DNA from 3 places in the Pseudomonas sp. nanlin1 genome. Region 1 is predicted to be linked to each of the others. Evidence: predicted binding sites of a transcription regulator. Region 1 holds the regulator's gene; each other region holds the start of a gene.

What was found. Region 1 encodes sigma-54, which starts transcription at its own class of promoters, with help from an activator protein. Its sites were predicted from a motif close to ANTGGCATNNANNTTGCTNT; they were not measured.
Region 2: QCL65_RS10640 (CmpA/NrtA family ABC transporter substrate-binding protein) is a predicted target of sigma-54. The motif match lies at 6,222-6,241, and genes of this name have one in related genera.
Region 3: flgB (flagellar basal body rod protein FlgB) is a predicted target of sigma-54. The motif match lies at 7,751-7,770, and genes of this name have one in related genera.

The regions. Positions count from the first base shown of each region.
Region 1 covers NZ_CP124218.1:4,561,835-4,571,744, forward strand. Annotated here, with positions in the region: gene lptC (LPS export ABC transporter periplasmic protein LptC) at 1-342, shown strand, start outside; gene lptA (lipopolysaccharide transport periplasmic protein LptA) at 329-871, shown strand; gene lptB (LPS export ABC transporter ATP-binding protein) at 871-1,596, shown strand; gene QCL65_RS21080 (RNA polymerase factor sigma-54) at 1,769-3,262, shown strand; gene hpf (ribosome hibernation-promoting factor, HPF/YfiA family) at 3,362-3,670, shown strand; gene ptsN (PTS IIA-like nitrogen regulatory protein PtsN) at 3,680-4,144, shown strand; gene rapZ (RNase adapter RapZ) at 4,147-5,001, shown strand; gene QCL65_RS21100 (HPr family phosphocarrier protein) at 5,022-5,294, shown strand; gene QCL65_RS21105 (superoxide dismutase) at 5,475-6,086, opposite strand; gene QCL65_RS21110 (hypothetical protein) at 6,088-6,543, opposite strand; gene QCL65_RS21115 (class II fumarate hydratase) at 6,570-7,946, opposite strand; gene QCL65_RS21120 (FagA protein) at 7,939-8,334, opposite strand; gene pmbA (metalloprotease PmbA) at 8,481-9,827, opposite strand.
Region 2 covers NZ_CP124218.1:2,252,676-2,262,585, reverse strand. Annotated here, with positions in the region: gene QCL65_RS10660 (diguanylate cyclase) at 1-1,869, opposite strand, end outside; gene rlmKL (bifunctional 23S rRNA (guanine(2069)-N(7))-methyltransferase RlmK/23S rRNA (guanine(2445)-N(2))-methyltransferase RlmL) at 2,062-4,281, opposite strand; gene rmf (ribosome modulation factor) at 4,801-5,016, shown strand; gene QCL65_RS10645 (quinone-dependent dihydroorotate dehydrogenase) at 5,114-6,136, opposite strand; gene QCL65_RS10640 (CmpA/NrtA family ABC transporter substrate-binding protein) at 6,383-7,573, shown strand; gene QCL65_RS10635 (ANTAR domain-containing response regulator) at 7,588-8,163, shown strand; gene QCL65_RS10630 (nitrate/nitrite transporter) at 8,369-9,580, shown strand; gene QCL65_RS10625 (protein kinase domain-containing protein) at 9,582-9,910, shown strand, end outside.
Region 3 covers NZ_CP124218.1:1,871,889-1,881,798, reverse strand. Annotated here, with positions in the region: gene flgJ (flagellar assembly peptidoglycan hydrolase FlgJ) at 1-1,061, opposite strand, end outside; gene QCL65_RS08860 (flagellar basal body P-ring protein FlgI) at 1,073-2,182, opposite strand; gene flgH (flagellar basal body L-ring protein FlgH) at 2,195-2,890, opposite strand; gene flgG (flagellar basal-body rod protein FlgG) at 2,958-3,743, opposite strand; gene QCL65_RS08845 (flagellar basal body rod protein FlgF) at 3,802-4,542, opposite strand; gene flgE (flagellar hook protein FlgE) at 4,791-6,110, opposite strand; gene QCL65_RS08835 (flagellar hook assembly protein FlgD) at 6,138-6,839, opposite strand; gene flgC (flagellar basal body rod protein FlgC) at 6,856-7,293, opposite strand; gene flgB (flagellar basal body rod protein FlgB) at 7,297-7,707, opposite strand; gene cheR (protein-glutamate O-methyltransferase CheR) at 7,979-8,806, opposite strand; gene QCL65_RS08815 (chemotaxis protein CheV) at 8,873-9,796, opposite strand; gene flgA (flagellar basal body P-ring formation chaperone FlgA) at 9,870-9,910, shown strand, end outside.

The sequences.
Region 1 (9,910 bases):
AGCGAAGTGACCCAGTTGACCAAACCCGATATGCAACTGTATCGCGGCAGCGTTTACCCCTGGCATGTGCAAAGCGAACGCGGCGAAGTCAACCCGGACGGTACAGAAGTAGAATTGATCGACTCGGTGCGTGTTGCCCGCACCGACCAGAAACAACGCGCGACGGTTATCACCACCTCGCGCATGACCGTATTCCCGCAGAAGCAATATGCGCAGACCGAGCAAAACGTTAGAATCGACGGCGCTGGCGGTGTCTCCACGGCCAAGGGAATGAAAGCGTACCTGAACGACAGCAGGATCAACCTGTTGTCCAACGTAAGAGGACAGTATGAGGCTCGTTAAAACCCTCCCATTTTTGCTCGGCCTGGGCGCAGTACTGGGAAGCGCGAGCGCCTGGGCACTGCCTACCGACCGTGACCAGCCTATCCATATTCAGTCCGACGACGCTCAGCTTGACGACAAGCAAGGCGTGGCGACTTACAAGGGTAACGTGATCATCACCCAGGGCTCGATGAAGATCACCGGCAATACCGTCACCATCACCCGTAATGCTACGGGCGATGTCGATGTGTTCACGGCAGTCGGTAACCTGGCCTACTACGAGCAAAAGCCCGCGGCAGACAAGCCCATCGTGCAGGCCTACGGTGTGACTATCCAATACTTTGCGGCCCAAGACCGCATTGTGCTGATCGACCGCGCCAAGGTCATCAACGATAACAACACCTCCGAAGGCGAGAAAATCGTCTACGACACCGTCAAGCAGGTGGTGAATGCCGGCCGTGCGAATGGCTCGAAAGTGACCGCTCCGCGGCCACGCATCGACATGGTGATCCAGCCGAAAAAGAAACCCGACGCGCAGAAGGCCCAGTAATGGCAATTCTGAAAGCCCAACACCTGGCCAAGAGCTACAAGAGCCGCCAGGTTGTCCGCGATGTCAGCCTGTCCATCGAGAGCGGCCAGATCGTCGGCCTGCTCGGCCCTAACGGCGCTGGCAAAACCACCTGTTTCTATATGATCGTTGGCCTGGTACAGGCCGACCAAGGTCGCGTACTGATCGACGACCTCGACGTCAGCCATCAGCCCATGCATGGCCGCGCACGCTCGGGTATCGGCTACCTGCCCCAGGAAGCCTCGATCTTTCGCAAGCTGTCGGTGGCCGACAACATCATGGCGATTCTTGAAACGCGCAAAGAACTCGACAGCGCTGCGCGTCGCCAAGAGCTCGAAAGCCTGCTACAGGAATTCCATATCACCCATATTCGTGACAACCTCGGCATGAGCCTGTCCGGGGGTGAGCGCCGCCGTGTGGAAATCGCCCGGGCTTTGGCCACCGCGCCCAAGTTCATCCTGCTCGATGAGCCGTTTGCCGGTGTCGACCCTATCTCGGTGGGCGATATCAAGCAGATTATCCAGCACCTTAAAAGCAAGGGCATTGGGGTTCTGATCACCGACCACAACGTTCGCGAAACCCTTGATATCTGTGAAACCGCCTACATCGTCAACGACGGCCAGCTGATCGCTGAAGGTGATTCCCAGGCGATTCTGGCCAACGAACTGGTGAAGGAAGTCTATCTGGGCCACGAGTTCCGGCTCTAGACTTGGCTGTCACTGGTCACCAATGATCGCGTTTTGGCATTAATTGAGCTTACGCCCTAGGCAAACACGGGGTGTTCAGGCATATAATTTGCTTACGACATAAAACTGGGCACCCCGGTGCCCTGTAGTGGATGGCGCGTTGCGCCGGCGAATAAGGTGTTAAGCCCCTGCCATGAAACCATCGCTCGTCCTACGAATGGGCCAGCAACTGACGATGACACCGCAGTTGCAACAGGCTATCCGGCTTCTCCAGCTTTCGACCCTTGACCTCCAACAGGAGATTCAGGAAGCGCTGGAGTCCAATCCAATGCTCGAACGCCAGGAAGAAGGCGATGATTTCGACAACAGTGACCCGCTTGCCGATCACGTCGAACAGAAAGTCACCCCAGAGGTGCAGGAGCCGAGCTTCCAGGAAAGTGCGCCGACCGTAGACAACCTGGAAGAAGGCGACTGGAGCGAACGCATCCCCAATGACCTGCCGGTCGATACCGCCTGGGAAGACGTTTACCAGACCAGCGCCAGTAGCCTGCCGAGCAACGACGACGATGAATGGGACTTCACCACCCGCACCTCGGTTGGCGAGAGCTTGCAGAGCCATCTGCTGTGGCAGCTGAACCTGGCCCCGATGTCCGATACCGACCGGTTGATCGCGGTGACGCTGATCGACTGCATTAACAACCAAGGCTATCTCGACGAGACGCTGGAAGAGGTGTGCGGGTCGTTCGACCCCGAACTGGACATCGAACTGGATGAAGTCGAGGCCGTACTTCACCGTATTCAACAATTCGAGCCTGCGGGCATTGGCGCGCGCAGCCTAAGCGAGTGCCTGCTGCTGCAATTGCGCCAACTGCCCGCCAATACCCGCTGGCTGGCCGAAGCCCAACGTCTGGTCCGCGACTTTATCGACATGTTGGGCAGCCGCGATTACAGCCAGTTGATGCGGCGCATGAAGCTCAAAGAAGACGAGCTGCGCCAGGTGATCGAGCTGGTGCAGAGCCTCAACCCACGCCCAGGCTCGCAAATTGAGTCTAGCGAGCCGGAATACGTAGTCCCTGACGTCATCGTGCGCAAAGACAACGAACGCTGGCTGGTGGAGCTCAATCAGGAGTCAGTACCGCGCCTACGGGTGAACCCGCAATATGCCGGTTTCGTACGGCGTGCGGACACCAGTGCCGACAACACCTTCATGCGTAATCAGTTGCAGGAGGCCCGTTGGTTCATCAAGAGCCTACAGAGCCGCAACGAAACCCTCATGAAGGTGGCGAGCCAGATCGTCGAGCACCAGCGTGGTTTCCTCGACTACGGCGATGAGGCCATGAAGCCACTGGTACTGCACGACATCGCCGAAGCGGTTGGCATGCACGAATCGACTATTTCCCGGGTCACTACCCAGAAATACATGCATACCCCACGGGGTATCTACGAACTGAAATACTTTTTCTCCAGCCACGTGAGCACCTCTGAAGGCGGTGAATGCTCGTCCACCGCCATTCGCGCAATCATCAAGAAACTGGTCGCTGCGGAAAATCAGAAAAAGCCGTTGAGTGACAGCAAGATCGCTGGTTTACTGGAAGCACAAGGCATTCAGGTGGCCCGTCGCACTGTTGCCAAGTACCGCGAGTCATTGGGCATCGCACCGTCCAGTGAGCGCAAGCGTCTAATGTAGTAAGTGCACCTAGGCCGGCCACCTGACGATGTGCCACAGCGTTCCAGCGGCAAACATCAACGTTTGCCTCTTTATGCACTGGCAATAAGGAGAAGCGGTATGCAAGTCAACATCAGTGGGCACCAACTGGATGTGACCGGCCCGATGCGCGACTACGTGAGCGAAAAACTCGCCCGGCTCGAACGCCATTTCGACAAGATCACCAATGTGCAAGTCATTATGGAGGTCGAGAAGCTCAAGCAAAAAATCGAAGCCACCCTGCATATTCCTGGTGGTGAAGTGGTCGCCAACGCAGAGCATGACGACATGTATGCCGCCATCGACCTCCTCACCGACAAGCTAGACCGCCAACTCAAGAAACATAAGGAAAAACAGCAAAGCCTGCTGCAAGGTGCGGCGGCCCGCTGATACTCCCCCATGATCCGACTTGAAACTATCCTGACCCCCGGCCGTTCCCTGGTGAACGTGCCGGGCGGCAGTAAAAAACGTGTACTCGAACAAATTGGCAACCTGATCGGCGAACAAGTGCCCGACATGGAAGCGCAAGAAGTGTTCGAAAGCCTGGTCGCTCGCGAAAAACTCGGCTCCACGGGCTTTGGCAATGGCATAGCCATTCCACACTGCCGCCTGAAGGGTTGTCACACCCCTATCAGCGCCCTGCTTCACCTGAAATCCCCGGTTGACTTCGACGCCATCGACGGCGAGCCGGTCGACCTGTTATTCGTGCTATTGGTGCCTGAAGCGGCCACCGATGCTCACCTCGAACTGCTCCGGCAGATCGCTGAAATGCTGGATAAGAAAGACATCCGAGAAAAACTACGTTCAGCCGAAAGCAACGAAGCCCTGTATAAAGTTGTATTGGACTTCCAGAACGGTTCCTAACCATGCGTTTAATTGTCGTCAGCGGCCGCTCAGGCTCAGGAAAGAGTACTGCCCTCGCGGTGTTGGAGGACAACGGCTTCTATTGCATCGATAACCTGCCTGCCGGCCTATTGCCAGAGCTGGCTGAACGCTCGCTTATCCATACCGAGCTGTCGCAGCCTTTGGTGGCGGTGTCCATCGATGCACGTAACTTGCCAAGCCATCTTTCGCGCTTTCCGCAGCTGCTTGAAGAGGTGCGGGCAAAGCACATTCAGTGCGATGTGCTTTACCTCGATGCCGACGAAGAAACCCTGCTCAAGCGCTTCTCCGAGACGCGCCGACGCCACCCCTTGAGCAGTGCCAACCGCTCGCTGGCTGAGGCGATCCGTGATGAGACCACGTTACTAGGGCCCATCATTGACCTGGCCGATCTGAAGATCGACACCACCAACTTGAATCTTTACCAACTGCGCGATTCGATCAAATTGCGCCTGTTGAACAAGCCCGAGCCTGGCACTGCGTTTCTGGTGGAATCATTCGGTTTCAAGCGCGGTATGCCGGTGGACGCCGACGTAGTTTTCGATGTGCGCTGCCTGCCCAACCCCTACTGGAAACCCGAACTGCGCGAGCAGTCCGGTCTGGATGCGCCAGTAGCCGAGTACCTGGCGGCACAGCCGGATGTCGAAGAAATGTACCAGGACATCTCTAGCTACCTGCTCAAGTGGCTGCCACGGTTCGCGGCCAGTAACCGCGCCTATGTCACTATCGCCATTGGCTGCACTGGCGGTCACCACCGTTCGGTCTACCTGACCGAGCGGCTGGGCCAACTGCTGCTGCAATCGTTAAAAAATGTCCAGGTACGCCACCGCGACCTCTAGCCTACAGGACCCCCTGCGCGATGCCCGCTCGTGAAATCACCATTATCAACAAGCTTGGCCTGCATGCCCGTGCCGCCGCTAAATTCGTCGGCGTGGCCGGTCGCTATGGCTGCTCAGTGAGGGTTGGCCGTACACCGCAAAGCCTGGTGGACGGTAAGAGCATCATGGGGGTCATGATGCTGGCTGCCGGTCAGGGCACCACAGTTCATCTGGAAACAGAAGGTGAACAGGCTGAGGAAGCTCTGGCCGCCTTGGTCGAGCTGATCGACAACCGTTTCGACGAGGGCGAGTGAGTCGCGCGCCAGAGGGCTCACCACTCACCAACCACACAGCCTCCCAGGGCCTTCAGCCCAGCCAGGACAACGCTTGCGACACTAGCAGGGCCATCCCTGCCAGTGTCAGCACCCACCCTGCAGCCAGACGCATCAGTCGCCGTCGTGGCATGTAAGCTCCAGCGCCCATAGGGGCCTCATTCAACCGATCGCAGCCTGGTAGCGCCGCTCTACTTCATCCCAATTGACGACGTTATAGAAGGCGCCGATGTATTCCGGCCGGCGATTCTGGTAGCGCAGGTAATAGGCGTGTTCCCAAACGTCCAGGCCGAGAATCGGCGTACTGCCGTTCATCAACGGGCTGTCCTGGTTGCCCGTGTTCTGCACCGCCAGTTTCTTATCCGAAGTAACGCACAGCCAGGCCCAACCGCTACCGAAACGGGTTAAAGCGGCTTTGGTGAACGCCTCTTTGAACGCCTCGAAACCACCCAGTTGCTCATCGATGGCCTTGGCCACGGCACCTTTGGGCAAGCCACCACCTTGAGGCGACATCACTTCCCAGAACAGCGAATGGTTAGCATGGCCGCCGCCCTGATTGATCACCGCCGCCTGCAGTTTTTCAGGCAGTTGCGCCACGCTGGCCACCAGCTTCTCAACGGGCCACTGCGCCCACTCAGTACCTTCAATGGCGGCGTTGAGGTTATTGATGTAGGTCTGGTGGTGCTTGGTGTGGTGAATTTCCATGGTCTGGGTATCGATGTGCGGCTCCAGCGCATCGTAGGCATAAGAAAGGGCAGGCAAGGTATGCGACATATCAATGAACTCCATGGTGATGGGTTGGCACGGCCGCAGGGCCTGCCGGGATATCGGTCGGCGCAACGCCGCCGCTGAGCAACTGCTGAGTCCTTGGGTAATGGCCGTGCTGGCCAATGAACTCGAGCAGTTGCCGATAAGTTTTACCGCTATGGCGCAGGGCCGCAGCGCGCAGGGCGTCGGGTAAGCGCTGGGTTTGGGCCGCCTGCAGCAAACGCTCGTGGATCGCGCATAGGTACTGGGCGCCCTCCTCCGGCTGGCCTAACCGGACATGCAAGTCCGCCAGGTTATGGTGGGAGATGACACAAGCAGCGACCGCCTCATCGACGTCCGCCCAACGCTCGAACAGCACCTGAGCCAGGGCCAGGGCATGCAGATAGTGCTCGCGGGCCTCGACCCACTGACCGTCATCGAAACAGCGGTTGGCCGTTTCGGTGATACGTTTCCAATGCTGCATGCCGACCTCCAAAGCAACCTGGGCGGTTACACACCGCCAGCCGTGAGTTTTTCTGGGTTTAGCAAGATTTCCAATTGCTCGCGGGACAGGTCGGTGTGTTCGACCGCCACATCGATAATCGGCCGCCCGTCCTGGTAGGCCTTTTTGGCAATCTCGGCGGCTTTCTGATAACCAATGATCGGGTTCAGCGCTGTCACCAGAATCGGATTGCGCGCCAAGGCTTCCTTGAGTTTGTGATCATTGACCTTGAAGCTGGCAATGGCCTTGTCCGCCAGCAGGCGGCTGACATTGCCAAGCAATTCCAAGCTGCCCAGCAGGTTGTGGGCGATCACCGGTAGCATCACATTCAATTCGAAATTGCCCGATTGCCCGGCCACGGTGATGGCCGCGTCATTGCCGATCACCTGCGCCGCCACCATCGCCGCTGCTTCTGGAATGACCGGGTTAACTTTGCCGGGCATGATCGAAGAGCCCGGCTGCAGCGCTTGCAGCTCGATCTCCCCCAGGCCTGCCAAGGGCCCGGAGTTCATCCAGCGCAGGTCGTTGGCGATCTTCATCAGGGTCACGGCCACGCCTTTAAGCTGCCCGGACAGCGCCACCGCCGTGTCTTGGGAGCCAATGAGGGCGAACAGGTCACTGCCTGGAGTGAACGCCACCTGGGTCATCTGGCTCAGCTGGGCGCTGAACTGCTTGGCGAACTGCGGGTGAGCATTGATGCCGGTGCCCACTGCTGTGCCGCCTTGGGCCAGCGCCTGCAGACTGGGCTGCACGGCCTGCAGATGGCCAATGTTGGCCCTGACCTGAGCGGCCCAGCCGTTGAGCACCTGGCTCATGCGCACCGGCATGGCGTCCATCAGGTGAGTGCGCCCGGTCTTGATATAGCCGTGTACCTGCTCGGCCTTGCGCTCGATCACCTGGCCCAGGTGTTCCAGGGCCGGAAGAAGCTGCTCGTGCAGGGCTAACGCCGCACTGACGTGAATAGTGGTCGGGATGATGTCATTGCTGCTCTGGCCACAATTGACGTGGTCGTTCGGGTTAACAGCGGTGCCCGACGCACGACTGGCGAGCGTGGCGATCACTTCATTGGCGTTCATATTTGAACTGGTGCCAGAACCCGTCTGGTAGATGTCCACCGGGAAGTGCTGCATGTAATCGCCCGCCAGCAGCTCATCGCACGCCTTGACGATCGCCTCGCCCTGGGCCGCGCTGAGTTGCTCCAGCTCGACGTTGGCGCGGGCGGCGGCCGCTTTGGCCAATATCAATGCGCGGATAAATTGCGCCGGCATCCGCAGCCCGCTGACCGGAAAGTTGTCGACCGCACGCTGGGTCTGGGCGCCATACAGCGCCGCGAGGGGCACCTGGAGCTCGCCCATGCTGTCACGTTCGATACGGGTATCACTCATCGGAATATCCTTGGGGCAGGTCGTAAAGAGGGGTGGACGGCAACAATTCGCTGCGCGCCAGTTGGGCGGCGTAGGCTTGCCAGGTCACCCGTTGTTCAGCGGTGTGCGCGGCATTGCGCAGGTCCCTTAACGGGCGCCAGGCCTGATCCAGACACAAGCAGCGCCAGTGCCAGGGCAGTTGGGTATCTGTGGCCGTGTCGAGCATCAGCCGCAGAGATGTCTGGGCGATGTTCCAGGCTGGGGTGGCCGTGCAGCGCGCCAGGTAGCGGCCTTCGGCGAGGTAGTGTTCGATCAGGCGCGGTTCGTCCGGCGCCATCGCACAGCGAATCTGGTGGCTGAGCCAGCGCCAGTTTTCAAGATGCGGTAATTCTTGCAGGGCAGGTTTCATCGGCCACTCTCAATGCCGGAATGATATTTATTATTAAATGATATTAAGAATCAAAACAAGGGCGGGATTGAGCTGGGCGTTATTGCCAGACCTAATCGGGGCCGCCGGGCCTCGATTAGGTCTGAGCGAAGTGTGTCGGCGACTGCTTAGCTACCGGCGACGGTCATACGTTCGATCAATACTGACCCCGTACGAATATTACTGCGCAGCTCCAGGTCATTCCCTACCGCGACAATCTGTTTGAACATGTCGCGCATGTTGCCGGCAATGGTCACCTCTTGGACGGCGAACTGAATCTCGCCATTTTCTACCCAAAAGCCAGCAGCGCCGCGGGAGTAGTCGCCGGTGACCATATTCAGGCCATGCCCCATCAGCTCGGTGACCAACAACCCGCGGCCCATGCGCCGCAGTAAGGCGGCCTGGTCCTCCTCGCCATGGGTGACGAACAGGTTATGCACGCCGCCGGCGTTGGCAGTGCTGGGCAGGCCGAGTTTGCGGCCCGAATAAGTGCTGAGGATGTAAGACACCAATTCACCGTTTTCGACGAACGGCTTGGCATAGGTCGCCAGGCCATCGCCGTCGAAAGAGGCACTGCCCATGGCGCGCTGCAGATGGGGACGCTCATCGATGGTCAGCCACTCAGGGAACAAGCGCTGGCCCAGGGCACCTTCGAGAAATGACGACTTGCGGTAAAGATTGCCACCCGACACCGCCCCCATGAAGCTGCCAAACAGGCCACCGGCCAACTCAGCCGAGAACAGCACCGGCACTTCACAGGTCGGCACCGGCCGCGCGCCCAAGCGGCTGGCGGCGCGTTGCGCGGCGCGCACACCAATACTGGCGGCGTCGGCCAGCAGCTCACCCTGGCGGCTCACGTCGTACCAGTAATCACGCTGCATTTGCCCGGCGCTTTCGGCGATCATCACGCAGCTCAAGCTGTGCCGGGTGGATGCGTAACCGCCGACGAAGCCATGGCTGTTGCCGTATACGCGGCAGCCCTGATGGGTATTGAGGGTGGTGCCATCGGCATTCTTGATGCGCGGGTCGGCATCGAAGGCCGCCGCTTCGCAAATCAGCGCTTTTTCGATGGCCTGCTCTGGAGTGATGTCCCAGGCATGGTACAGGTCGAAATCCTGCTGCTCCCGGGCCATTAGCGCGACATCGGCGAGGCCCGAGGCTTCATCCTCAGAGGTGTGCTTAGCAATAGCCAGGGCAGCGGCCACGGTCTCGCGAATGGCGTCAGCGCCACTGGCCGAGGTGCTGGCCGAGCCTTTACGTTGGCCCACGTAGAGGGTGATACCAAAGCCCTGGTCGCGGTTGAATTCCACGGTTTCCACTTCGCGCTGACGTACCGAGGTCGACAACCCCTGTTCGAGCGAAACGGCCACTTCACAGGCACTGGCACCCTGGCGACGTGCTTCGGCAATGATCTGCTCGACTTGCTCCTGCAAGGCTGGCAAAGCCTCTGGGCCTACGCTCCGGACTGCATTCATAGTGCTCTCCACTCAAATTCTGCGGCTCGGCGAGGGTCTATCTACGACCGGGCCGGACAATTGGCCCCCGACTGGTTATCATG
Region 2 (9,910 bases), 2.3 Mb from region 1:
GATATCGGAAAAGAACCCGTGCCAGAGCATGCCACCCTCCGGTGCCAGCTCCGGTACCGCCTCACCGCGAATCCAGCGCAGGCCTTTATTGGGTAACTGCACGCGGAATTCTTCACGCCAGGGCGTCAACCCTGCACGCGACTCATCGACCGAGGCGAGGATGCGCTGTAAGTCTTCGCCGTGGATGCGTTGGTATGCAGGTGCGGCGTCCTGCCCCAACAATGCCGGCTCGACCTCGAAAATTGCCTGGATGCCAGCACTGCAATAGCTGAAACGCGGCAGCTCGCCAGGCGCCTCACGGTATTGATAGATCGCCCCGGGCACCCGCGCGCTGAGCTTTTCCAGCAAGCGGTCGCGCTCGGCCAACGCCTCATGCACGCGGTGGCGCTCGGTAATATCGATACACACGGCCAGATGGCCGGCCCATTGGCCTTTGTCATCATGCAACGGGGTGGCCAACATGTTGACAAGTACGTGGCTGCCGTCGCGGCGCACCAGAGTCCACTCCCCCTCCTGCTGGTCGCCTTCGTGGATAGCGCCCATCAACATGGCTTGGGCCGACGCAATGGGGCGCCCGTGCTGGGCGCTCAGTTGCGCGGCGCGGGCGATCAGCTCTTCGGGCAGGTGCAAGGTGGTCAGCGTCAGCTTGCCCAGCACTTGGGCTGCCGGATACCCCAACATGCGCTCGGCGCCTGCGTTGAACGTAGTGATAACGCCCTTGAGGTCAGTGGCAATGATCGCAACCTGGGTGGCCGCATCGAGCACGCTGCGCAATTGCCCGTGGGTACCGCGCAAAGCTTGCTCGCTGGTGCGTAGTTGTGCAGTGCGCTGTTCGACCAGCTTCAACGCGCGCTGGCGCTGGTTCACCTGCACGTAGAGCAAAGCACTGAGCAGCACGCTCAGTAGCCCACCCAGCAAGATCACCACCCCCATCGCGGCCGAACGGTTGGCTTGCATAAACACGTGGCTGGGCTGGATCTCCACGCGGTAGCTGCGGTCGGCGATGCTCAGCTCCCGCGCCGCGCCCAAGGACGATTCGCTGTCGTCGTCGCTAGACTGGAACAGCACCTGTTCGGTGCCACCGGTGACGTCGAAAATACGCACGTTCAGGTTATCGTCGGCATGCACCGGCAAACCTTCGGCCATCAATTGCTGCAGGCTAATGGCCGCGGCAACGAAACCGGCCACCCCCGCCATGGGCTCACCACGGCTGGGCACGGGCGCGACCATCAGCACGCCGTGTTCGCGGCCTGGCTCGGCCGAGAGCAGCCGCAGCGGCGCCGAGATAGCGATGGAGCCGCGCAGGCTAGCGCTGCGCAGGGTGGCCTGGCGAGCAGGTTCAGAGAGCAGATCGAAACCGATCAATGAACCGATAGGCGCCGAGGACTGGAAATACAGCACAGGCATGTACTCACTGCGGCGGCCCGCCGGGGCCAGTTGGCCGTCGCTACGCAGCTCGCGCAAGGTAAAATCGCCGCCAGTGCGCCCACGTTGATGGCGCTCGAAAATCTCGCGGTCGTTATCTTTGACCAGGGGCGCCCAGACATAAGCCTGAGTCCTCAGCAGCAGGGGCCGGGCATAGCCTTCGAACTCGGCGCGCCCCACATCGTTGGCGAAGAAAAAGAACCGTCGCAGGCTGTCCAGGCGTTGCACTTGGTCGAGAAAACGTTCTTCGATGCGGCTGAAACGCTCGGTGGCCAACAGCTCAAAGCGCTGTTCCACCTGCCCGTCGTACAAGTGCTGAGTACCGAAACCCAGGATCACGGTCAGGGTGATACCCGCAGCGAAGGCCGCGCACGCTACACCCCAGGCAGACGAACCTTCATTGATAAAGCCAAGGATCTTCGGCTTAACGGCATGCAACGACATAAGCGCAAAACTCAACAACGCCGGCGTGCTTCTTCACTTTGGCTTGATGCTCTGTTATAGCCATATGCCACTAATTTGACTAGGGAGCGCACGACGAAAGGTCAGATAGCATAGGTAGCTGCCCCGAATACCCGGTCGGGCCCTCTTAACGAGGGCCTGGGGCGGCTCCCACCCTGCCTGATGAAACGAGTTTCAGCGAGCCTGGATCTTCCAGGCCCGATGGATTTTACCGTTGCGGGCGAAATCCGGATCGAGGGTTTGTGCGGTAATGTCCTCGACCGAGTAGCGGCTGCTCAAATGCTCATCGAGCTGAAACTTGCGGAAGTTATTCGAGAAATACAACACGCCCCCAGGCGCCAAGCGGGCGACGGCCAGGTCGAGCAACTGCACGTGGTCACGCTGAACATCGAACACCCCCTCCATGCGTTTGGAGTTGGAGAAGGTCGGCGGGTCGATGAAGATCAGCTCGTATTCGTCGCGGCTCGCTTGCAGCCAAGCCATCACATCACCCTGCTCCAAGCGATTCTTATCGGAGAAGCCGTTGAGCGACAAATTACGCCGGGCCCAGTCCAGATAGGTCTTGGACAGATCGACACTGGTGGTACTGCGCGCGCCGCCCTTGGCCGCATGCACGCTGGCCGTCGCGGTGTAGCAGAACAGGTTGAGAAAGCGCTTACCCGCCGCCTCCCGTTGAATGCGCAGACGCATCGGGCGGTGGTCAAGAAACAGCCCGGTATCCAGGTAATCGGTCAGGTTGACCAGCAACTTCACCCCGCCTTCGTTCACCTCGGTGAACTGGCCCTGGGCGCTCTGGCGTTCGTACTGGCGGGTGCCGCTTTGTCGCTCGCGACGCTTGATGATGACTCGGCTTTTATCGATGCCCAGCGCTTGGGGAATGGCTGCCAGGGCATCGAACAGGCGTGCCGAGGCCTTTTCTGGGTCGATGGAGCGCGGCGCGGCGTATTCCTGCACGTGCACCCAGTCATGGTAGAGGTCGATAGCCAGCGCGTACTCCGGCATATCGGCATCGTAGACCCGGTAGCAGTCGATGCCTTCACGGCGAACCCACTTGCTGAACTGCTTGAGGTTTTTTTGCAGGCGATTGGCGAACATCTGCCCGCCTTCACTCAGGCGGGCTTGCTCCAACGGGGCGCTTGCCGGCGCAGGTGCATTGGCGCTTTCCGGCGGTTGCTCACGCTCGGCCTGACGCTGCTCGGAAGTCTTACGCTCACCGGTGACAAACTGGTCAGGCAGCACTTTGATCAGCAACAGCTTGCACGGCAAGGCACCGTTCCAGAACGCATATTGTTTATGGCTGCGGATGCCCATGCGCTTACCCAGGTCCGGGGCGCCCGTAAACACCGCTGCTTCCCAATTCAGGCAGGCCTGACGCAGGCGTTCGCCCAGGTTCTGATAGAGATAGAGCAGGCTTGCCTCGTCACCCAAGCGCTCGCCATAGGGAGGGTTGCAGATGACCAGGCCTTTTTGGTTCTGGTCCGGGCGCGGCTCGAACGTCGCCACTTCACCTTGATAGATTTTGATCCAGTCGCTCAGGCCGGCGCGCTCGATATTATTGCGCCCGGGCTGGATTAGCCGAGGGTCGGCCTCGTAGCCGCGAATCCACAGCGGCGGGCGCGCCAGGCCAGCGCGAGCGCGCTCGCTAGCTTCGCCGTGGAGTTTGTTCCACAGGGCCGGCACATGGCCCAACCAGGCACTGAAGCCCCAGCGCTCACGCTTGAGGTTAGGCGCCAGATCGGCGGCGATCATCGCCGCCTCCACCAGGAATGTCCCGACCCCACACATAGGGTCAGCCAGCGCCCCGCCGGCCGCGGCAATGCGCGGCCAACCGGAGCGGATGAGGATCGCGGCCGCAAGGTTTTCTTTCAGCGGCGCGGCGCCCTGCTGCAGGCGATAACCGCGTTGGTGCAGGCTGTGGCCCGACAAATCGAGGGAGAGAATGGCTTCGCCACGGTCCAGGCGCAAATGAATGCGCAGGTCCGGGTTGAGCTTGTCGACGCTGGGCCGCTCGCCACTGGGGGTGCGCAATTTGTCGACGATGGCATCCTTGACCTTGAGGGCGCCGAAGTGAGTGTTATCGATACCCGAACCGTGCCCGCTGAATTCCACGGCCAATGACCCGTCAGGGAGCAGATGATCTTGCCAGTCGACGCTGTTGACCCCTTCGTAGAGGTCTTCGGCGTCTTTCATGGGGAAGCGTTTGAGTACCAGCAATACCCGGTTACCCAGACGCGACCAGAGGCATAAGCGATAGGCCGTTTCCATGTCGGCCGTGCCGCGCACCGCTGAGGTGTGCTCGCGGACCTCTTCGAGGCCAAGCCCAGCGGCCTCCTCGGCGAGTAGACCTTCGAGGCCCTTGGGGCAGGTGAGGAAGAGTTCGTAGCGATCCGACATGATACATCCAAGGCCAATGGCCATAGTGAACGGCAAACGCATTGCTCGTTCAGGGTTAAACCAGGCGCTTTTCTCGAAGAGCGCCCGAGTGACACCACCGTGGTGTCGGTCCGCCGCAATGGGGGGTAAACCCATTCATCGGCAGTCGAAAGGACGATGACGAAGTGCCATAAAACTCGACCCTTCGTCGATTTAGCGATTCAGCACAGTGCCACCATCGCTTGCAAATACAGGGGGTATCTTACCCTGCAAGGCACGGTACAGGGGCTTTGACGCGAATAATAAGCAGAATCAAAATTTTACTTATCACTTAGACGGCAAAATAGTTACGTCCTTATGACAAAACGATCATTCCCACAGCCGGATCGATTGTTTAGAAATCTACCTGGGCCTGCAACGCAATGGGCGGGCCCTTCAGCTCGCGACGCCGGCAGCGAGCGCAAAACCGGCAGAACGACTCTGCCCGGCCTCAGACGAGGTCGACGGGACATTACAGTCAACAGACGAGGGCAATACCCTATGAGAAGACTCAAGCGTGATCCGTTGGAAAGAGCTTTTTTACGCGGCTACCAATATGGTGTACATGGTAAATCCCGTGAGCTTTGCCCTTTTACTCTACCGTCGGTTCGCCAGGCCTGGATTAACGGCTGGCGTGAGGGACGCGGCGACAACTGGGACGGTATGACCGGCACCGCGGGAATCCATAGGCTCAACGAACTTCACGCCGTCGGCTGAATTAAACACCCCATAGACCCACCATGCGCGCCCCACCCGGGCGGCGGGCGAAAGCCCAAGGGCCTCTTCAAGAGGCCCTTTTCGTACCTATCGCAGTTCAGCGGCCCATGGCGGCGATTGCGTCGACCGATTCGCGAATCAATGCCGGCCCTTTATAGATAAACCCGGAATACAACTGCACCAGGCTCGCCCCCGCCGCGATTTTCTCAGCGGCGTGGCGCCCTTCGGTGATCCCGCCCGCAGCAATGATCGGCAGCCGCCCGGCCAACTCAGCGGCCAAGACTTTGACGATATGGGTGCTTTGCTCGCGCACCGGGGCGCCCGACAACCCGCCGGCCTCGGTGGCATGGGCCAGGCCCTCGACCCCGACACGAGACAAAGTGGTGTTGGTGGCAATCACCGCGTCCATGCCGGAATCCAACAGCGCGGTGGCCACCAGCGCGGTTTCCGCATCGGTCATGTCAGGGGCGATCTTGATCGCCAAGGGCACCCGCCGCCCATGGCTCACGGCCAACGCCTCACGGCGCACGGCCAGGGCGTCGAGCAATTGCTTGAGCGATTCGCCGAATTGCAGGCTGCGCAAACCCGGGGTGTTTGGCGAACTGACGTTCACGGTTATGTAACTGGCCTGGGCATAGACCTTTTCCAGGCAGATCAGGTAGTCGTTCACCGCCTGCTCCACCGGCGTGTCGAAGTTCTTGCCGATATTGATCCCCAGAATACCCCGGTAACGGGCGCCAGCCACCCGTTCCAGCAGGTGGTCTACCCCCAGGTTGTTAAAGCCCATGCGGTTGATGATGCCCTCGGCCTGCGGCAGGCGAAACAGCCGGGGCTTGGGGTTGCCCGGTTGCGGGCGCGGGGTGACCGTGCCGATTTCGACGAAACCAAAACCCAGCTGGGCGAAGCCGTCGATGGCCGCCCCGTTTTTGTCCAGACCTGCCGCCAGGCCCACGGGGTTGCTGAAGGGCAGGCCCATGACCGTGACCGGCAACTGCGCGGGGGACTTGGTCAAACGCCCGTTGAGGCCAAGGCGCCCTCCCGCTCCGATCAGGTCCAGGGACAAGTCGTGGGAAGTTTCCGGGGAGAGTTTGAACAGTAGCTGGCGGGCCAGGTTGTACATGGGCAGGCTTAGCTCGGTTGGCGGCTGAAGGCTGGGGATTATACCGGCGACTGCCTGGCCGAACCACCACGCCGAGAGGTTGCGCACTGGCATATGCCTTGCTTGGGCTTGACCATCAGTGCCCCGATCAACGAAGGTCCGGGCCATCGACAACGGCGTCGTCACCCGCCGTGCGTTTCATTTGCCCAGTGGGCGAGGCGCACGGGGGGTCACGACGCTTTTTTTTGCCCCAGGGAGCACACCATCATGAGTGAGATAACGGCCAACCCGCTGGCTTGGGTCGGGGGCAGCGATGCGCCCGAAAAACATAGCCTGGATATCGGTTTCATGGCCCTCACCGACTGCGCGTCGCTGGTGGTCGCCGCGACCCAAGGCTTTGCCCAACCTTATGGCCTGACCCTCAACCTCAAGCGCCAAAGCTCCTGGGCGGGCCTGCGGGACAAACTGGTCAGCGGCGAACTGGACGCCGCCCACGGCCTCTATGGCCTGATCTACGCCGTGCACCTGGGCATAGGTGGTGTCGCCGCCACCGACATGGCGGTGCTCATGGGCCTGAATCAGAACGGCCAGAGCATTAACCTATCGCCCACCCTGCAAGCCGTTGGCGTGACCGATTCCGAGGCACTGCGCCGCCATGTGCACCAAAGCGACTCGCGGCTGACCTTCGCCCAGACCTTCCCCACCGGCACCCACGCCATGTGGCTGTATTATTGGCTGGCCAGCCAAGGCATCCACCCCTTGCAAGCGGTGGACAGCGTGGTGGTCCCGCCGCCGCAAATGGTTGAACACCTGCAAGCCGAGCGTATCGATGGCTTTTGCGTCGGTGAGCCCTGGGCCGCCAGCGCCGTTAACCAAGGCCTGGGTTTTACCCTGGCCACCAGCCAGTCGATCTGGCCAGACCACCCGGAGAAGGTCCTGGCCTGCACCCAGGCCTTCGTCGATGCCTACCCGAACACGGCCCGCGCCTTGGTCATGGCCGTGCTGGAGGCCAGCCGCTTTATCGAACAAAGCCAGGAAAACCAGCGCAGCACGGCACAGTTACTCAGTGGCAGCGAGTACCTGAATGCACCCCTGGCCTGTATTGAGCCGCGCTTGCTGGGGGCGTACCAGGATGGCCTCGGCAACCAGTGGCAAGACCCACACCCGCTGCGCTTTCATGGCGATGGCGCAGTCAACGTGCCGTATGTGTCCGACGGCATGTGGTTCATGACCCAATTTCGCCGTTGGGGCCTGTTGCGCGAAGACCCCAACTACCTCGCGGTGGCGCGCCAAGTGCAGCAACTGGACCTGTATCGGCAAGCCGCGCAAGGCCTCGGGCTCGCCCCTGACAGCGGCGAGCTGCGCAGCAGCCGCCTGATCGACGGTAATGTCTGGGACGGCGCCGACCCCCACGGCTATGCCCGCAGCTTCGCCTTGCATGCCCTGGCCGATCAGTGAGCGGAGACTGACCTATGCTACGTATCCTATTGATCAACGACACCGCGAAAAAAGTTGGCCGGCTCAAGGCGGCTTTGGTCGAGGCCGGCTTCGATGTCATTGATGAATCAGGCTTGACCATCGACCTGCCCGCGCGCGTCGAAGCGGTGCGCCCGGATGTGATTTTGATCGATACCGAGTCACCCGGGCGCGACGTCATGGAGCAGGTGGTGCTGGTGAGCCGCGACCAGCCACGCCCGATCGTTATGTTCACCGACGAACATGACCCGGGGGTGATGCGCCAGGCCATCAAGTCGGGGGTGAGCGCCTATATCGTCGAAGGCATCCATGCTCAGCGCCTGCAACCGATCCTCGATGTGGCCATGGCCCGCTTCGAAAGCGACCAGGCCCTGCGCGCCCAGCTGCACGCGCGGGACCAGCAGTTGGCCGAGCGCAAGCGCATCGAGCAAGCCAAAGGTCTGCTGATGAAAATGAAGAATTGCAAGGAAGACGAGGCCTATACCTTGATGCGGCGCCAGGCCATGAGCCGCCAGCAGAAGCTCATTCAAGTGGCTGAACAGATCATCGCCATGCACGAATTGCTCGGTTGAATCATTTGCGCCGCAAGCTGGCCCGGCTCTTGCTTTAAACCGTTTCATCAAAGGTTTGGCAGCCAAAGGCGGTTGCTCACCTCGAACGACAAAGGCGTCGCTCATCTCTTCCACAAGCGTGGAGCAGGTGGCGACGTCTTTTTTGTTTCTGCCCAGTGCTGGGGATTGTCGACCTTCCATTCAACTCGCCGTCGAGGTGTCAAATATGAATACCAGCTTCTGGAAATCCGGCCATACGCCCACGCTGTTTGCAGCGTTTCTCTATTTCGACCTGAGCTTTATGGTGTGGTACCTGCTCGGCCCGCTGGCCGTACAAATCGCCGCCGACCTGCAACTGACCACTCAGCAACGCGGGCTGATTGTGGCGACGCCGATCCTGGCCGGGGCGATTCTGCGCTTTTTGATGGGCCTGCTGGCCGACCGCCTCTCGCCGAAAACCGCTGGCCTGATCGGCCAGGTCGTGGTCATCGTGAGCTTGGCATGCGCATGGTATTTCGGTATTCACAGCTATGAACAAGCCCTGCTGTTGGGCGTTGGCTTAGGCGTAGCGGGCGCCTCGTTCGCCGTCGCCCTGCCCCTGGCTTCGCAGTGGTACCCACCGCAACACCAGGGCAAAGCCATGGGTATCGCTGGGGCTGGTAACTCGGGCACGGTGTTCGCCGCCCTGTTTGCGCCGCTGTTGGCCGCCGCGTTTGGCTGGAACAACGTGTTTGGCTTCGCCCTGATTCCTCTGGTGCTGGTGTTGGTCGCGTTCGCCTTGATGGCGCGCAATGCCCCAGAGCGGCCCAAGCCCAAATCCATGGCTGATTACCTCAAAGCCCTGGGCGACCGTGATACCTGGTGGTTCATGTTTTTCTACAGCGTCACCTTTGGCGGCTTTATCGGCCTGGCCAGTGCCCTACCCGGCTACTTTAACGACCAATATGGCCTAAGCCCGGTCACGGCCGGCTACTACACCGCTGCCTGCGTATTTGGTGGCAGCTTGATGCGTCCCTTGGGCGGCGCCTTCGCTGACCGTTTCGGCGGCATTCGTACCCTGCTCTGGATGTACACCCTGGCGGCGGTATGCATCGCTGCGGTCGGTTTCAACCTGCCCAACTCCTACGCGGCCCTGGCCTTGTTCGTCAGCGCGATGTTTGGTCTGGGCGCCGGCAACGGTGCGGTATTCCAACTGGTACCGCAGCGCTTCCGCCAAGAGATCGGCGTAATGACCGGGCTGATCGGCATGGCCGGTGGCATTGGCGGTTTCCTCCTGGCGGCGGGCTTAGGCACCATCAAGCAGCAAACTGGCGACTACCAGATGGCCCTGTGGGCATTCGCGGCCCTGGCCGTGGTCGCCTGGTTTGGCCTGCACGGTGTCAAGCGCCGCTGGCGCACCACCTGGGGTTCGGCGGCAGCGACCGTGGCCCGCGTCTGAGGTGAGCCTGCAGCTCAGCTTCGCCCAGGCCTCGGCCACCGGCCCGCGCGCGGAAAACCAGGATGCGGTCCGCCTGGTCACCCCCGGCGCGGCCTTGGCGGCCAGCAAAGGCTACCTGTTCGCCGTCGCCGATGGCGTCAGCCAGTGTGCCGACGGTGGCCTGGCGGCGCGCTCCACCCTTCAGGCCCTGGCGCTGGACTATTACGCCACGCCGGAGACCTGGAGCGTGGCCCAGGCCCTGGATCGCCTGCTCTGCGCGCAAAACCGCTGGTTGCAGGCCAACGGCGGCGGCCAGCCGCTGCTGACCACCCTCAGCGCCCTGGTATTGCG
Region 3 (9,910 bases), 2.7 Mb from region 1:
TGCAGCAGGCTGACCAGGTCGTGGAAACTGTCTTCAAACGACTCGTAGGAGCGGAAGTCGGCGGTTTCCTTGACCATCTGGCCATTGCGGAACTCGCTGGTGATGGCCCGCGCCTGCTCGCCCTGCCAACTGCCCGTGGCCTTGATGCCAAACAGGTTATGGCTGCTGGTGCCGTCGTCGTTGCGCATCACCGACTTGCCCCAGCCGGTTTCCAGGGCGGCTTGGGCGACCAACACCTTGGGGTCGACGCCAATACGCGCGGCGGCTTTTTCGGCCATCGGCAACATGGTCGCCATGAACTCGTCAGACGAATCGAAAGCCTTCTTCGCCGGTGCCAGCGGTGGCTGGGCCACGCTGCGGCCGGTGATGCGCAGGCTGTCAGAAGCCTGAGCGGTGGTGATCGGCGCGGTCCAGTCGCCGTTGGCGCGGCCAACGCCGGCCACGCCGGTGGTCGCGGCAGCCGAACTGGCCACATTGATACGGTTCTTCGCCGATGCCGCCAGTGCGGTGGCATCAGTGCTGGCCGACGGCACGATGCCAGCCAGCAAGCGGTCGGTCATCTTGCTCGGCAGAGCCAAACGGCGCTGGTTGAGCAGCGCCATGTCGTTGCGCGTGCTGGTGGCTGCGCTGCCACCGGCTTTGAGGTCAGCGGCGCCGTCACGGGTCGCGCCCAGCGGCGTTTGCGCCTGGCCGACATGGGGGAACGGATTATTGGCACCCGGGGTCGGGCCCTTGGTTTTGGACAATTGGCGCATCAGGACATCTTGCAGGCCAATGCCGCCACCCTGCTTGGAGAGGGTGACCGACAGCTGCTGGTCGTACATTTCCTGATACTGCTTAGTGGTCGCCGTGTTGAGCGGGTTGTCCTTGGCCAGCACGTCGTTGGCCGAACGCATCGACTTGAGCATCTCGTTGAGGAACAGCGACTCGAACTCCTGGGCCACCTTGCGCAGGTTGGCCTCGCTGTCGCGATCCCCTACTTTCAAGGAGCTCAGACGGTTCAGGTCGGTATAGGCCCCCGAATCAGTCCCGCTCGATACACCGCCTCTAGGCATGTCCATGGTCGAACCCCTTAAATCACGATCAGGTCGGCTTGCAGCGCGCCGGCTTGTTTCAAAGCTTCGAGAATGGCCATCAAGTCACCGGGCGCAGCGCCCACCTGATTGACCGCACGAACGATCTCGTCCAGCGTGGTGCCAGGGCCAAACTTGAACATCGGCTTGGCTTCCTGCTGAGCGTTAACCCGCGAGCGTGGTACGACGGCGGTCTGGCCGTTGGACAACGGGCCCGGCTGGCTGACGATCGGGTCTTCGGTGATGGTCACGGTCAGGCTGCCGTGGGTCACCGCTGCTGGCGAAACTTTGACGTTCTGGCCGATCACGATGGTGCCGGTACGCGAGTTGATAATGACCTTGGCCACGGCCTGGCCGGGCTCGATCTCGATGTTCTCCAGAATCGACAGGTAATCCACACGCTGGCTGGGGTCGACCGGCGCTGTGACCCGCACCGAGCCACCGTCGATGGCCTGAGCCACGCCTGGGCCGAGCATGTCGTTGATCTTGTCGACAATGTGCTTGGCGGTGGTGAAATCGGAACGGTTGAGGTTCAAGGTGAGGCTGTTGCCTTGGTTGAAACCGCTCGGCACCGCACGCTCGACCGACGCCCCGCCAGGGATACGACCGGCCGACGGTACGTTGACTGTGATCTTCGAACCGTCGCGGCCTTCAGCATCGAAACCGCCGACGACCAGGTTGCCCTGGGCGATGGCGTAGACGTTGCCGTCGATCCCTTTCAACGGGGTCATCAACAGGCTGCCGCCGCGCAAGCTTTTCGAGTTACCGATGGATGCCACGGTAATGTCGATCTGCTGCCCTGGCTTGGCGAACGCTGGCAGGTCGGCATGGATCGACACCGCCGCAACGTTTTTCAGCTGAACCGTCCCGCTGCCCGCCGGCACCTTGATGCCGAACTGCGCCAACATGTTGTTGAAGGTCTGCAGGGTGAACGGGGTCTGGGTGGTCTGGTCGCCCGTACCATTGAGCCCCACCACCAGGCCGTAGCCGATCAACTGGTTGGTGCGCACGCCGGAAATGCTGGCAATGTCCTTCAGCCGCTCGGCGTGGGCGCCGAGGGTGAAGGTGAGCAACATGGCCGCAGCGATCAGCTGTTTAAAGTTGAACATGGTCGTCGACACCTAAAAAGGGAAGTACGGGCTGCCGAAGAACCGATCAAACCAACCGGGTTGGCTGGCATCGGCGAAAGAGCCGGTACCGGAGTAGGTGATGCGAGCATCGGCGACACGGGTCGACGACACAGTATTGTCAGTTGCAATGTCATCTGCACGGATCATGCCAGCAATGCGCACCAACTCTTCACCGGTATTGAGGGTCATCCACTTCTCGCCACGAACCGCCAGGATGCCGTTGGGCAGCACATCGGCCACGGTCACGGTGACCGAACCGGTCAGGCTGTTAGCCTGCGCTGCAGCCGCAGTGCCATTGGTCGAACGGGTGCCGCTGTAACCAGCATTGAGCGTCAAGTCGCCGTCGCCCAATGGGTTGTTGGTGTTAGGAACCGCGCCGAACAGCGAAGTCAGACCAATGCTGTTGGAGCTGTCCTTGCCCACCTTGGAGTTAGCGCTTTTGCTCGCCGCCATTCTTTCGTTAAGGGTCACGGTAATGATGTCGCCGACCCGGAACGCTTTACGGTCGCCGTACATGTTCTGCTCGAACCCGGCCTGGTAGATCGAGCCGTTATTAGCGGCAGCCGGCAGCGGCGTGCGCGGCAGCACCGGCGCGTAGTACGGATCGTTAGGCTTGGGCGGTGGGCCCATGCAACCGGCCAACAAGGTGAGCCCACTCAAGGCAAGAACATTCAACAGACGAGTCATGACACGGACCTCACGGTGTAGCCGGCGCTGGCGGCGCACAGGTTGCTGGTTAACTACGTTGGCTGAGTTACAGGTTCTGCGTAACAAACGAGAGCATCTGGTCGGCGGTGGAGATCACCTTGGAGTTCATCTCGTAAGCCCGTTGCGTGGTGATCATGTTGACCAGCTCTTCCACGGTGCTCACGTTGGAGTTTTCCAGGGTGTTCTGCAGCGTCGTGCCGAAACCATTCAAGCCCGGGGTGCCGACTTGCGGCGCGCCGCTGGAAGCGGTTTCCAGGAACAGGTTGCCGCCCATGGCCTGCAGGCCGGCCGGGTTGATGAAGTCAGCGGTTTGCAGGTTGCCGATCACAGTCGACGCCGGGTTACCGGCGGTGGTGATGGACACCGTACCGTCGGTGCCGACAGTGAAGGTCTGGGCATCGGCCGGGACGATAATCGCAGGCTCCAGCGCCAAGCCACTGGCGGTGACGATCTGGCCGTCAGCGTTCAGGTGGAAAGTACCGTCACGGGTGTAGGAAACCGTACCGTCAGGCTGCATCACCTGAAAGAAACCACGGCCGTTCACCGCCAGGTCGAGCGGCTGGTCGGTGGTCTGCAGGCTACCGGCGGTGAAGTTCTTCTGGGTGCCGACGATACGCACACCGGTACCCACTTGCAGGCCCGACGGCAGCTCGCTGTCTTGGGTCGACTGGGCGCCAGGCTGGCGTTTGATCTGGTACAGCAGGTCCTGGAACTCAGCCCGATCGCGCTTGAAACCGGTGGTGGAAACGTTGGCCAAGTTGTTGGAAATGGTGGTCAGGTTGGTGTCCTGTGCGGACAGGCCCGTCTTGGCGACCCAAAGAGCTGGAAGCATGGTGTATCTCCTCGTGCGCCTGTTCTACGGCGCGAGCGGCTGATAATTAGGCTGTTAATTAGCTAACTTGCAAGACCCGGGCCATCGCCTCGTCGTCTTCCTTGGCGGTGCCCATCATCTTGATGTGCAGTTCGAATTGCTTGGACAAAGCCAGTACCGAAGTCATTTCTTCCACGGCATTGACGTTGCTGGCCTCCAGAAAACCCGAGACCATCCGCACGTTGCCGTCTACTGCCGCGGGTTGGCCGCTCTTGGTGTGGATCATGCCGTCAGTGCCCTTGACCATGGTGCTGAGGTCGGGTTTGACCAGCTTGATGCGGTCCACCTGAGCAAGCGCCGAGGGGTTCTGACCCATGCCGCGAACGCTGATGGTGCCATCCATACCGACTTCGATTTTCTGCTCGGGCGGCACGGCAATCGGGCCACCGTTACCCATCACCGGCAAACCATTGCCGGTGCGCAATACACCCAGGGCATCGACGTTCATGCTGCTGGTACGGGTATAGGCTTCGCTACCGTCAGGGGCTTGTACGGCAATCCAGCCATCGCCATCGACGGCGACGTCCAAGTCGCGACCGGTTTCCATCAGGGCGCCGGCGCTGAAATCGGTGGCCGGCTTTTCCGTCATGGCGTAGGCACGCGATGGGAAGCTGTCGCCGAAGACGGGCATCGAACGCGCCTGTTCCAGGTCGCGCTGAAAGCCGCTGGTGGTCAGGTTGGCCAGGTTGTTGGCATGGGCCTTTTGTGCCAGTGCGTTCTGGCTGGCACCGGTCATTGCCACGTAAAGCATCTTGTCCACAGATTGACTCCTCTGACGGGCGAATGCCGCTTGGAAAGGTTCTGAATGGACTAGAGCAATTAGCGGGCCAACCTGTAAATATTCTCTCCAGCTCCCGAATTTACTGGGCTGTGAGGTTTGTAGTGTTAGGCGTCAAAATATGTCGAGACGGAAATACGGCGCCAACTGGCCGCATGCGGCAATCGCGCGGCAACCGTCAACAAAAAGCCCCGAACCAGGTCGGGGCTTTTCTTAGTGACGTACGCGCATCAGGTCATCTGGATGATGGTCTGCATGATGGTGCTTTCCGTGGAGATGGTCTTCGCGTTCGCCTGATAGTTGCTCTGCGCCTTGATCAAATTGACCAGCTCAGCCGTCAGGTCGACGTTGGAATCTTCCAGGGACGAGGACTTGATGTCGCCCAAGGTGCCCGTGTCAGGCTCGCCAATAATCGCAACACCGGAGGCGAACGACTCTTTCCAGTTGGTGCCGCCAATCGGCGTCAGGCCTTGGGTATTGGCGAAGTTGGCCATGACCACTTGGCCAATGACTTTGTCCTGGCCGTTGGTGAAGTTGGCGAACAGGTTACCCGAGCCATCGACGCTCAGGCCGGTCAACTCGCCGGTTGCATAGCCGTTCTGGTCCTTGGAAGTGGTCGCGGACGCTGCGTTGTACTGGGTGGTGCTGAGCAGGTCCAGGGTGATTCCGGTAGCGCTAGGCGCCGCACCGTTGCCAGCCCAGGTGCCGTCGGCGGCCTTGGCGGCAGGAACCCAGTCGGTCAGCGCCAGGGTGCCGTCAGTCTTTACCGTCCAACCCGTGGAGCCGGTCGGTACGGTGATATCTTTCAAGGTACCGTCTGAGTTGAAGCTCAGGGTATTGACCAGCGGCACCACAGGAACTGCGCCAGGGTCGTTAGGTGTAACACCGTCGATGGTGGAATACATGGTCCAGGTGTTGTCAGTATCGTTTTTGACGAAGTACTGGTTCAGCGCGTGGAGGTTGCCCTGGCTGTCGTAGGTATCGGTGTTGAAGGTGTAGTTATAGCTGGCCGAGTTGGCCGGATCGAACGTGGTCACCGACGGCGTGGTCGCGCTGGAGTTCAGGTTGACGGTCTCGGAGATGCTCGAGGTCGCTTTGGGCGCCAGGTTCGAGGTGTCGATCTTCAAGTTGCTGAGCACACCGGTCTGCAACTTGCCATCGGTGTCAGCGGAATAGCCCTGCAGGTTGTTGCCGCTGACGTCGACGATGTTGCCGGACTTGTCGCTGTAGAACGCGCCGGAACGGGTGTACACCTTCGAACCGTTGTCGCTCAAGACGAAAAAGCCGTTGCCGTTGATTGCCAGGTCCAGGCTCTGCCCAGTCGAGGTGATATTACCCTGGGTGAACTGCTGGGAAACGGCGGCCGTAGTCACGCCGCTGCCCACAGAGGTTTTACCAGAAGTGCCGCGAATCGACGCCGCGTACTGGTCGGCGAATTCGGCGCGCGACGATTTAAAACCGGTGGTGGCAACGTTAGCGATGTTGTTGCCGGTAACGTTCAGTGCCTTGTTGGCTGCTGCAAGGCCGCTGAGGCCGATATTGAAAGACATGGTTCAACTCCTGTGCCGTTACCCGGCTTAAATTCCGACTGTTTGTACTTTGGACAGGGCGACAGTCGTCCCGCCAGCGAGGTTAAGCACCATTTCACCGCCAGTGCTGCTAAGGGAAACGCTATTGACCGTCGCTGGCAGGTTGGTTGACATGACAGTCGAGGTGCCATCGATGGTGGCGACAGCTTTAAAGGTGTAAGTACCCGGGTCGACCACAACCCCATCACCATCCTTGCCATCCCAGGTGAAGTCAGCTTTGCCGGCGCTCTGGGTGCCCAGGTCGATGGTGCGCACCAGCTTGTCGGCACTGTCGTACACGCCCACGGTGGTAGAAGTGCTTGAAGACGACACGTTTACCGAGCCCGTCAGGCCCTTAGTGGTGTCGACCACTGCGGTGCCAGTCTGGGTGATCACCGAGCGACCGACCAGCGACGAGGCCTGCAGGGCCTGGGACGACTGGTAGGAGCTGAGGATCGTGCTGACCGAGTCGTTCAACGTGGTCATACTTTCCAGGCTACTGAACTGGGCCAACTGGGAAACGAATTCGCCGTTGTCCTGAGGGTCCAGCGGGTTCTGGTTCTGCATCTGGGTGACCAGCAACTGCAGGAACGCGTCCTTGCCCAAAGCGCTGCCGGCGGTGCCGGTGTTGCTGTTGCTGCTGGCGGTGGTTTTCTGCAGCGAACTCAGAACTGAACTGGAAACGCCGCTGGTGCTATCTGTCGTGCTCATGGCCTGGGCCCCTTAATTACTGACCGAGGGTCAGCACTTTCTGCATCATGGTTTTAGCGGTGTTCATCAGTTCCGCGTTGGTCTGGAACGAGCGACTGGCAGAAATCATGTCAGCCATTTCTTCGACGACGTTGACGTTGGGGTAGTAAACGTAGCCGTCCTTGTTCGCCGCGGGATGGTTGGGTTCGTAGCGGGCTTCCAGGTTGCTTTGGTCTTCGACCACGCCAGTGACCTGCACGCCCCGCCCGGCGGCGCTTTGGTCCTGGAACAACGAGTCACTGCCGCCCGCCTGCTGGAACACCGTGGCGAACACCGGGTGGCGCGCGCGGTAGGTCTGGTCGAGGCTCGACGAGACGGTTTCGGCGTTGGCGATGTTACTGGCGACGGTGTTCAGCCGAGTGGTTTGTGCACTCATGCCGCTACCGGCAATGTTGAAAACGCTGGCAAGGGACATGAATTATTCTCCACGCAGGGCTGAGACCAGCCCTTTGAATTTGCTGTTGAGTAGCGTAAAGCTGGCTTGGAAATTCACCGAGTTCTCGGCATAGCTCGATTGCTCCAGCTGCGCATCCACGGTGTTCTGGTCGAGCGACGGTTGCATCGGCGTGCGGTACTGCAGCGCGCCATCGGCGTTGTCGTCCAGGCCTTCGGCCGCAATGTGCTTGGCGTTGGTCACGCCGAGGGAAAAATGGCCGGTTTGGGTTTTCTCGCTCTGCGCCTTTAGGACCGAAGCGAAGTCCAGGTCCCGAGCCTTGTAGTTCGGGGTGTCGGCGTTAGCGATGTTGTTCGCCAGCACCTCGGCGCGCTGGGCGCGAAACCCGAGGGCCTTTTCGTGGATACCGAGCGCTTTATCGAAACTGATGCTCATGTTCGGGGACCTATGCGGCAGAACTGATTTTCGTACTTGAGGTATAGCAAGCAGCGTGCCAGTTCTTCAAAGTGCCGTTTTACAAGGGGTCCAGAGGGATTGCCGGGCGGCAATGCCAGAAAAGCGGCAAGCGATTTCCGCAAAGTGCCAGGAAAGCGGCAAGCTTGGCGTCAGAAAAATTGCCGTGCTTGCTGGGGAGGGAAAAACATCGGGGGCGATCCCCTCGCCACCGTAGCGAGGGGGCTCGCCCCCGATCTTTCAATGCTCAAACTCACTTCGCCTGGTAAATGATCCCAGGGCTGCACTGCACCATCTGATACAACTCTGGCAACCCGTTCAGCGCCTCAGAGGCACCCAGAAACAGGTAGCCACCAGGTTTGAGGGTGGCGTGTATGCGCTTGAGAATATCTTTCTTCACTTCGGCAGAGAAGTAGATCAGCACGTTGCGGCAAAACACGATGTCGAACTTGCCGAGGGCGGCATAGCTGTCCAGCAGGTTGATCGGGCGGAACTCGATGCGCGTGCGGATCGCCGGTTTCACAGCCCAACGGCCGGGGCCTTTAGGGTCGAAGTAACGCTGCAGGCGTTCCTGGGACAACCCGCGGTTAATTGCCAGGCTGTCGTATTCACCAGACTTGCAGTTGGTCAACATCAACCCCGAAAGGTCGGTGGCGACTATCTGTGCGCCGCCCTTGAGCTGGCCGGAATTACTGCGTTCGAACTCGTCGATGGTCATCGACAACGAATAGGGTTCCTGCCCCGAAGAACACGCCGCCGACCAAATCCGCAGGCGCTGGCCTGGGCTGGCTTTGATCATTTCAGGCAACACTTTGCTCTTGAGCACTTCAAAGGGGTAGGTGTCGCGAAACCACAGAGTTTCGTTGGTGGTCATGGCGTCCACCACCTGCTCGCGCAGGCCGCTACGGGGCTGGGTCTGGATGCGCTGCACCAGTTCGCCCAGCGACTTGATGCCCTGTTGCTCCATCAATTTGTTGAGGCGGCTGGAGACCAAGTATTGCTTATTCTCGCCCAACAAAATGCCACAGGCCTTTTCCAGGAATACCCGGAACTGATCAAAATCCACATTACCTGTAGCCACTGGTGCCGCCCCTTAACTCGTAGTGTACTGCCGAAGGCTGCTGCCTTCGGCCCTTTGCCTGCATGATCAATGTTGCTTGATGCGATCTGCCACCCGTGCCGCCAAGTCGTCCGGGCGGAATTTAGCCAGGAAGTCGTCGGCGCCGACCTTCTTCACCATCGCCTGGTTAAATACCCCAGACAGCGATGTGTGCAAGATGATATGCAATTTCTGCATGCGCGGGTCGCGACGGATTTCCGAGGTCAGGGTATACCCGTCCATTTCTGGCATCTCGATGTCTGAGATCAACATCAGGAACTCTTCTTCCGGGCGTTTGCCCTCTTCTACCATATTCTTCAAGTAGTTCAGCGCTTGCTGCCCGTCGTTCAACGCCGTGACTTCCACGCCGATGGTTTCGAGGCAACGGGTGACCTGCTTACGCGCCACCGATGAATCGTCCACTGTCAGCACGCGCAGCGTCTGGGCCTTGAGCTTCACTTCGTCGTCGACGACGCCGACGGAAATGTTCTCGGACATCGGTGCGACTTCGGCGAGGATCTTCTCCACGTCGATGATTTCCACCAGTTGGCTGTCCACCCGCGTTACCGCCGTGAGGTAGTGATCGCGCCCGGTGCCCTTGGGTGGTGGGTGGATCTCTTCCCAGTTCATGTTGACGATGCGTTCGACCGAGTGCACCAGAAAACCCTGAATCTTGGTGTTGTATTCGGTGATGATCACAAAACTGTTTTCAATATTATTCAGGCCAGGCGAACCGGTCGCCAGCGCCAGGTCGAGGATCGGAATCGTCGCCCCACGAATATTTGCCACACCGCGTACCACTGGACTGGACTTCGGCATTATGGTCAGTTTTGGGCATTGCAGCACCTCTTTGACCTTGAATACGTTGATCCCATACAGCTGCTTTCCGTTAAGCCGGAACAACAGCAGCTCAAGGCGATTCTGCCCGACCAGTTGAGTACGCTGGTTAACTGAATCCATTACACCAGCCATGCCCAGACCCCCTACGTGAACCTCTGACACAAAGAACCGAGCCATCCGGCACGGGCTTTGCTATTTGCACTGCATGAACCTAAAACCGACAGTTTCCCGACACCTGCTGCGTAG